DNA from 2 places in the Peribacillus sp. BM1 genome. Region 1 is predicted to be linked to the other one. Evidence: riboswitches for the same ligand, from Rfam matches in the RefSeq annotation. Region 1 holds a riboswitch; the other holds the start of a gene.

Region 1 (4,690 bases):
AGGCTTCACGACTTACTAATATAGCCACTCTTTTAGTAGGTATACTCATTTTATCGAGAAACCGCCAAAATTACGGCTCCGCACCGCCACCAATGTGATTAGGTGAATGTAGCGTTTTTAATGAGGGATCCTTCCAAAGTAACTGGTGGCCATTTAACGTCATTTTAGGTTTTGTATGCAAATAAATGAAAATTTGGCACTGGCACGTAAATCATAAATCCCGCTCGAAAAGCGTTAGTTCTGGCGCGTAAACCCTCCATTCTGGCACATAATTAGGTAAATCTAGCACGAAAATTTGTTTTCCGGATCGTAATTGGTTAAAAAGTAAGCCGATGCAGGTAACAGGACCAGTATTTCACATGGAAAAAATTGTTGCAGGTGATTTGTTCGGGTTCTTACATATTTCATCTTCTCTGACGAACACTAAATTTGTAATAACGAAAAAGGAGTGATGGATATGAAGAACGCAATCATCGCGGGTGGAATAATAGCAACATTATTTGTTGGAGGATGTACAGCCAACAATACTAATCAGGGTAGTGAGAAAATAGGTGTGAATCGGCCGACAGACGTAAATAATCCGACAGACGTAAATTATGACAGAGCCAGGTTTCCGAATGAAGTCCAAAATGTAAGAAATAATGTCAACTATAACACAAGGAATGTCACAAATAATAACGATATTAGAGAGGGAAACAACCTTTCTGCTGAAGTCGATAAGCTAAAAGAAGTGAAACATTCTACAGTAATGGTGATGGGAAACAGTGCCTATGTTGCAGCTGATTTATCGGACAAAGGAAGCAATGAGCTAGCGAAGAATGTAGAGGAGAAAATTGCCGACAAAGTAAGGGCAGCTGATGGAACGATTGAAAACGTGTACGTGTCTTCAAACCCTGACTTCATTAATCGTATGCAAGGGTATTCGACTGATGTGAGGAATGGTCATCCAATTGCAGGATTTGCCGATGAGTTCACTGAAACGATGAAACGTGTTTTCCCGTCTGCACACTGATGTTTATAAGGCAGCTGGCATCATTCACCTGCTTATGAAGTGATGTAAGCATATTAAATACCTTGACTTATAGGACAAGAAGTTGTCCCATACAAAAAAGGGTCAGACCTCACATCAATAGTGTGAAGTCCGACCCTTTTGGATTTCTTTTCTTACTTTTTTTCAAAATCACAGTCTTTTAAAGGGATTAATTTTGTTTTGTTTTTAACTTTATAGACGAGCCAAACGATTAAGAAAAGAGGTAAACCGATATAAGAAACAAGTACTCCGTTCCAATCGACCCCGCCTCCCGTAAAGGCTTGGTAGTTTTGACCTAGTATAATGAAAATACACAGAAACAGTGCTAATAATGGACCGAGTGGGAACCACTTTGCTCGATATGGAAGATCCTTTATGTCGTGTCCTTGTGCGATATAGGCCCTGCGGAAGCGGTAATGGCTGATGGCAATCCCGAGCCAAGTAACAAAACCAGCCATCCCTGACGCGTTTAACAACCAAATATAAACGGCACCATCGCCGAAGAAAGTCGTTAAGAAAGCTAGTGATCCAACTAAAGTGGTGGCGATTAAAGCATTGACCGGCACACCTCTTTTATCCAATTTCCCTAAGAATTTGGGTGCTTTACCATCGCGTGCTAAATCCCAAAGCATACGAGTAGAAGCATACATGCCTGAGTTACCTGCAGACAAGACGGATGTTAAAATGATGGCGTTCATGACGGATGCAGCGAAGGCAAATCCTGCGCGTTCAAAAACGAGTGTGAATGGACTTACAGAAATCGCATCACTTAATAATCGTTCATCTGTGTATGGAAGAATCATCCCAATGACAAAAATAGATAAAATGTAAAAAAGAAGGATTCGCCAAAATACAGTGCTAATTGCTTTTGGAATATTTTTTTCCGGCTCTTCGCTTTCTCCAGCAGCTACGCCGAGTAATTCCGTCCCTTGAAAGGAGAAACCCGCTGCCATGAAGATTCCTAGAATGGCAAAGAATCCGCCATTAAAAGGTGCATCCTCGATTGTGAAGTTTGTAAAGCCGATTGATTCTCCGCCCATTATGCCAAAAATCATTAAAAATCCAGTAATAATAAAGATGATGACTGTTACAACTTTAATCAGTGCAAACCAAAACTCCGCTTCTCCAAAGCCTTTAACAGACAAATAGTTGAAGCCGAACATAATCACAAGTGCCAGTGCGCTCCACATAACTGAAGGACTTTCTGGAAACCAAAATTTCATAATAAGTACAACTGCAGCAAGCTCCGCGGCAATCGTAATTGCCCAGTTATACCAATAGTTCCAGCCAATAGCAAAACCAAATGCTGGATCAACAAAATTCGTGGCGTACACTCTGAATGAACCAGCTACTGGCATGTAGGCTGCCATCTCGGCAAGACTTGTCATTAAGAAATAAACCATGATTCCAACAGCCGCATAGGCGAGCAGCGCTCCACCTGGACCAGCAGTAGAAATAGCGCCGCCACTTGCTAAAAATATCCCAGTTCCGATTGATCCTCCAAGAGAAATCATCATAAGATGGCGTGCTTTAAGAGTTCTCTTTAATTGAGTAGGGTTAGATGCTTTGGATGAATTCGCCAATGATATTATACACTCCTTTTCTGTGGAAAAGGGGCGGGGCTTCGCAAAAATCAGCTCCGCACCGCCACCTTCATAAGGTGATACAATTTGAGTACCTGAACCTTTTTCATCGTTTTAGTTGGGATCAGATGCTCAAATGGAAGGTTACATCGTATTTTAGACAAATAAAAAAACAGCAGTCGAAAAAGATCGACGGCTGTTTGATAAGTCCGTTAAATCCTTCCGAAGATAGCCCTCCACGTTACTAAACGTGACAGTGATGTTCCTGTTCGGAAACATCGCCAGCCTGGATAGTCAATGATTTATCCAAACTTCGGCAATTTATCCTTTCAAACGGAGTCATCAATTTCATTGAATCTCGTCCGCTTTACTATTATAAGTTGCAGCCTCTATCCCATCGGTGAATGGGAATATTTAATTAAATATGATTGTAGTATAGTATATTTCAGATGGACAAGCAATGCTTAATTTTGAAAGGGAAGTAATAATTAGACAAGAATAGATGAAAAGACCCAATATATTGGAGCAAACAAAGAGAAAACTTGGACCATTATGTTTACAGGTTTTTTAGTTTAACTTCCATTTCGAATTCGCACTTGTAACGACGATTTTTTTTGTAAAGAACAAGGCATTTGATTCTGGATTGGCTTGCGCGATAGGAATCCCGGTCGTTTTCTTTTACTATTTATTAATGGGCCATTACACAGCAGTGATGCTAGATGCTTCGATAGCAGGATGAATGGTCAGTGTTGTGGGTGTGATCTTTGGATTGGCTTTTCTATTTTCGCCAAGTCAGGGACTTGTAACCATCTACATGAGGAGAAGGCGACTTAGCGCAGAAAGATGATAAGTTGGGACTTCGTGGGGGAATATCCAATATACGATATAGTTGTGATTTTGTCTGTTTACAGTATAATGGATAGATGTACGAAAGGGATTATTTTCTCAAAAAGATGCTATGGATCATAGTTCCCTTAATCCTTCTTAGGGGAGAGTTATATGGAATCAAAAAATAAAGTTTCATCCAGAATTGATTATACCTTAGCTTTTATACTATTTCTTCTGTTTATTACGAGCTGTATTGCGATATACAGCGCGCAGACATCTGGGCAGTATGTAAATAACTTTTTAATACAACAAGTGTTTTGGTACGCGGTTGGTGTAGGCATTGTTGCAACCATCATTACCTTTGATTCAGATCAATTAAAGAAAATAACTTGGTATGCTTATGGTTTTGGGCTTCTTTTACTTGTCTTGCTAGTGATCGCTCCAGATTCGTTAGTTCCAGAGAGAAATGGAGCCAAGAGTTGGTTTATCATTCCGAAATTAGGTTCGATTCAGCCTTCTGAATTCATGAAGACGTTTTTGATTGTAGCACTTGCCAATGTGGCGACCACTCATCATGAAAAAAATCTAATAAAGACGCTTAAAACGGATTTCTGGCTGTTGTTGAAATTAGGTCTTGTAACGATGCCGCCGATTATGTTAGTTATGCTACAACCTGACTTAGGAACATCTCTTGTTTTAATTGCGATTTTAGTTGGCGTCATTTTTGTTTCAGGTGTTTCATGGAAGATACTAACCCCCATTTTTGCAGGCGGGGCAGCCGTTGCAGGAACGATATTTTATTTCGTTCTTTGGCAACCTGATGTTTTAGTAAAATACCTAGGAGTTAAGCAATATCAATTTGGACGGATTTATTCTTGGTTAGATCCTTATAATTACGCCAGTTCAACAGGGTATCAATTAACGAAGTCGCTGCTTGCGATCGGATCAGGCCAAACGACAGGGAAAGCATTAGAAGGTGGAATCGGTGCTAGAGAAGTGTATTTACCGGAAAGTCATTCTGATTTCATCTTTAGTGTGATTGGCGAAGAATTTGGTTTTCTTGGGTCCAGTATTGTCGTTAGTTTGTTTTTCTTGCTGATCTATCACATTACGAAATCCGGAATGGATACGAAGAATAACTTCTATACGTATATTTGTGTGGGGGTAATTAGTATGATTACATTCCATGTATTTCAAAATATTGGCATGACGATTGGCGTTTTGCCGATTACAGGTATTCCGCTTCCTT
Region 2 (4,690 bases), 740 kb from region 1:
TTGTTTTTAGCTGTAAAAGCGATGTAAATCCCATAAACAGCATGGAAAATCAACGGTAAATAAATGACAACAAATTCAACGACAATCTTGATTGGCGTGAATTCAATTAAATGTACCGCTGCATTGAAGGTATCCGCTCCTTTAGTTGCCATATAGTTGACTGTTAAATGGAAGATTAAAAACAGTCCAATTGGAACTACCCCAAGAAGTGAATGAAGCTTACGATTCCCAAACTCTCGATTTTGCGCCACAAAGTGCCCCCCCTTAATTTGTGAAACCCTCGCAAAGATAAAATCAATTCTCCCTTACCCCTGCATTTTCTAAATGTATGAAACTATTTAACAATCTTCTGACATGTCCATTTTACCCCTGTCTGATAATTGCGTCAAGAAAACGGATACAAGATTTCTTTTTTCAAAATAGAAATATTTTACTAGTTTTTTACCTTATTCACCTAAGTAAAATCCCATAAGCCACCATTTATCCAACAATTTAATTTTAGATTTTCCTATAAAAATTAATGCTTCAACTCACAAAACGTATATAATAGTTGTATAGAAAGTGGGGAATACAATGGAAAAAGAAGCTCAGGCTCTGCAAGAATTATCTGACAACACTGAAATGCATATCCCGATTTTTGGCTACGAGTTAATTAGAGAAATACTATTAAATGATATTTTAGGCAAAGATTCTCCCCATGTTCTATACTGGGCTGGAAAACAGTTGGCAAGGAAATTTCCGCTTCACAACATAGATGAAATCATTAACTTTTTCTCTAGTGCCGGCTGGGGGGACTTAACATTGGTCAAGCAATCCAAAGACGAAATCGAAATGACATTAACTGGGATAATGGTTGAAAGACGGTTTGATTTGAACACCGCATGTCACTTTCAACTTGAGACTGGATTTCTTGCTGAACAAATCAGCTTGCAAAAAAAATTCACAGCAGAAGGCGCCGAAGAAACGAAACGTCGCGCCCGCAGAGCTACGATATTCGTAAAATTAGATTTAAAAGACCCGATTGAGTAGATAAAGTGAAACTTCCATAAGTGGGGGGATTGACTTTCCGTTAATATGGGATAAGTAGATAAAGAGGATCGTTTAGCCATGCTTTGCATAGGTTTAACGATCCTCTACTCATTTTTTACGCTTTGACTGCCGTTCTTTCATCAAGTTGAAATTCCACATGCAATGTTTCAACAGCCTGAACCATATCTTTGTCTGGGATAACCGTAGAAACTTTGATTTCAGATGTGCTGACCATTTTCACTTGGATGCCTGCATCTGCAAGAATCGCAAACATTTTCGCTGCAACACCCGGATTAGAAACCATTCCCGAACCGACGATGCTCACTTTCGCTAAATTACTTTCCGTTTCAATTCTTTCAAACTGTAATTCTTTTTTATTACTTTCTAAAACCGTTAACACGTCACTTACGTCATCCTCTTTAATCGAGAATGTTAGATTCGTCGTACCAGTATCCGTAATGCTTTGGATAATAATGTCTACATTTAAGTGCTGCTCGGCAAGGGTTGTGAAAATGGTAGATAAAGAAGTTAACCTTCCAGTCAGTCCAAAAATGGTTACCCGTGTAATACTGTCTTCAAATGCAATCCCTCTAACAATTAAATTCTCTTCCATCGTTACTTCCTCCTCAATGATTGTTCCTTGTTCCTGTTCTATACTTGAGCGAACGACTAGCGGTATTCCATAATTCTTCGCAAACTCTACTGCACGTGGGTGAAGAACCCCTGCCCCAAGATTCGCCAATTCAAGCATTTCATCATAGGAAATCGCTTGTAATTTCCTTGCTGATTTAACAAAACGAGGATCTGTTGTGAACACACCTGTAACATCTGTATAAATGTCACAGCGTTCTGCTTTTAAAGCTGCCGCTAATGCAACAGCGGTCGTATCGGATCCACCTCGGCCCAATGTCATGATTTCACCGCTCGCATCCACTCCTTGGAAGCCCGCTACAACAACGATTTTCCCTACAGAAAGCTGTTCTTTGACCCGATTCGTATCAATATCCAAAATTCTTGCATTCCCATGAATCGATTCAGCTTTAATCCCAGCTTGCCAACCGGTAAAAGAAACCGCGTCATACCCAAGTTCTTGTAAAGCCATCGTAAGAAATGAAATCGTGACCTGTTCTCCAGTTGATAACAGCATATCCATTTCCCGTTTGCTCGGAGTGTTACTGATTTCATTCGCCATTCTAACGAGCTCGTCGGTCGTTTTGCCCATTGCCGATACAACGACAACAACCTCATTCCCAAGAGCCGCTTCTTCTATTACCCTAGTTGCTACATGCTTTATTTTTTCAATATTTCCTACTGATGTACCGCCAAATTTCTGCACGATTAATCCCACTTTGTGACACCCTTTCCAGCTGTTTTTTTGCAAACAAAAAAAGCAATGAGAATTATCTCATTGCTGTGGTAACGTAAATACATACGAATATCACAGTGAGATAGCCCTCCAGAACAAAATTGTTCTGACAATCTGCCATTTATTCAATGTCAGACCAGCAAAATCAAGCTATGAGACTTGATCGCTTCGGCGACTTCCCCTTTCAAGACTTTTCACAGAAGCTCATCCTTCTCCAAGTCTTTACTAATGAAACCCGCACCTCTATCAACACACGAAAAGCATAAGCACCTTGTTCAGCCTCAGGCAGAGCATAAGGCAAACAAGCTGTATGGAGAGCGATTTTCTCTCCATCAGATGGTTTCCTTATGACCTCAGACGGGCTAGGAGCTGTAGCTAGACAGTTAAATTTATTAAAGACGTACATTACTTTTAAAAATTAACTGTAGTATAGCATACCCCATTTTGAACAGCAAGATCATTCTTGCAATTTATTGACAAGCTCTTGAGCGACAGATCGTGGAATGCCTACCGCTTGAACTTCTTCTACCGTTGCTTCACGCATTTTCTTTACTGAGCCAAAATGTTTTAGAAGTAGTTTTTTTCGTTTCTCGCCGATGCCTTCAATTTCATCAAGCAAAGATTGAAAAGCATTTTTACCTCGCAGCTGGCGGTGAAAAGTGATGGCAAAACGATGCACCTCATCTTGAATCCGTTGTAGCAAATAAAACTCCTGACTCCTATGGTTAAGCGGGATAATCTCAAGTGGATTGCCAATCATCAGTTCAGATGTACGATGCTTTTCATCTTTTACAAGGCCTGAGAGCGGGACTTCTAGACCGAGTTCATTTTCTAAAATATCGCGAACTGCTTCAACATGCCCTTTACCGCCATCAATAATGATTAAATCTGGAAGCGGAAGTCCTTCTTTCAACACTCTCGAGTAGCGGCGACGAACTACCTCACGCATTGATTCGTAATCGTCTGGTCCTTTAACCGTTTTAATCTTGTATTTACGATATTCTCGTTTTTCAGGTTTTCCGTCGATAAAGACAACGAGCGCAGAAACAGGATTTGTTCCTTGAATATTTGAATTATCGAAAGCTTCAATTCTGTGCGGTGTATAAATGCCGAGCTGTTCTCCAAGCCTCTCCACTGCTTTAATCGTGCGATCCTCATCCCGGTCAATTAAAGCAAATTTTTCTCCCAGCGCAATGCTAGCATTTTTATTAGCAAGATTGAGTAATTCTTTCTTTTGTCCAATTTTCGGAGTAAGAATTTTAACCTGTAATAATTGCTCCGCTAATTGTGCATCTACTGATTCAGGTAGAAAAATTTCTTTTGGTTTGAAATGATTTGCCTTTGAATAAAATTGCCCCAGATATGTTAGCAATTCTTGATCAGGTTCATCGTATATCGGAAACAACGAGACGTCACGTTCAATCAATTTACCTTGACGAACAAAGAATACTTGTACACACATCCAGCCTTTATCATACGCAAAACCAAAAACGTCACGATCTGTATAATCATTGGACATCATTTTTTGCTTTTCCATCGTAACGACAATATGGGCGATTTGATCTCGATATTCCTTTGCCCGTTCAAAATCAAGTTCTTCAGCTGCCTCATGCATTTTATCAGACAACTCATTTTTAATTTCTTGATAGCCACCATTTAAAAATCGCGTAATTTCACCCATCATCGTTTTGTATGTTTCCTGTGGCACTTCTTTCACACATGGTGCGAGACATTGACCAAGATGATAGTATAAGCACACGCGATCAGGCAATGTATTACACTTTCTAAGCGGATAAATGCGGTCAAGGAGCTTTTTCGTTTCATTAGCCGCGATGACATTCGGATAGGGACCGAAATATTTACCATTATCTTTTTTCACTTTTCTGGTGATGATTAAGCGCGGATGACGCTCATTCGTCAGCTTGATGAACGGATACGTTTTATCGTCCTTCAGCATAATATTATATTTCGGATCATGTTTCTTGATTAAGTTTAATTCTAAAATGAGTGCTTCAATATTTGATGATGTAACGATATATTCAAAGTCTTCAATTTCATTGACGAGTCTAAGCGTTTTTCCGTCATGCGAGCCAGTAAAATACGAGCGAACTCGATTTTTCAGTACCTTGGCTTTACCGACATAAATAATCGTTCCCTGGCGATCTTTCATCAAGTAACAGCCGGGATGATCAGGAAGCAGGGCAAGCTTGTCCTTAATTCGCTGATTCATGTTCAACCTCCCAACCAATCAATCTACATAAAGTGTATAAAAGAAAAAACTCCAAGCCATAGACT

What was found. A riboswitch is a leader RNA that binds a small molecule or an ion and turns the genes downstream of it on or off. The one in region 1 is predicted to bind lysine.
Region 2: it holds a riboswitch for lysine, as region 1 does, so the genes downstream of both, AC1MGI_RS19980 (aspartate kinase) here and AC1MGI_RS02675 (amino acid permease) in region 1, are expected to answer to the same signal.

What each region holds. Positions count from the first base shown of each region.
Region 1 covers NZ_CM155259.1:527,358-532,047, reverse strand. The annotation lists gene AC1MGI_RS02680 (YhcN/YlaJ family sporulation lipoprotein) at 458-1,012, shown strand; gene AC1MGI_RS02675 (amino acid permease) at 1,165-2,622, opposite strand; lysine riboswitch at 2,835-3,013, opposite strand; gene AC1MGI_RS02670 (FtsW/RodA/SpoVE family cell cycle protein) at 3,613-4,690, shown strand, end outside.
Region 2 covers NZ_CM155259.1:4,181,309-4,185,998, forward strand. The annotation lists gene AC1MGI_RS19970 (succinate dehydrogenase cytochrome b558 subunit) at 1-251, opposite strand, end outside; gene AC1MGI_RS19975 (YslB family protein) at 574-1,029, shown strand; gene AC1MGI_RS19980 (aspartate kinase) at 1,145-2,377, opposite strand; lysine riboswitch at 2,471-2,649, opposite strand; gene uvrC (excinuclease ABC subunit UvrC) at 2,853-4,625, opposite strand.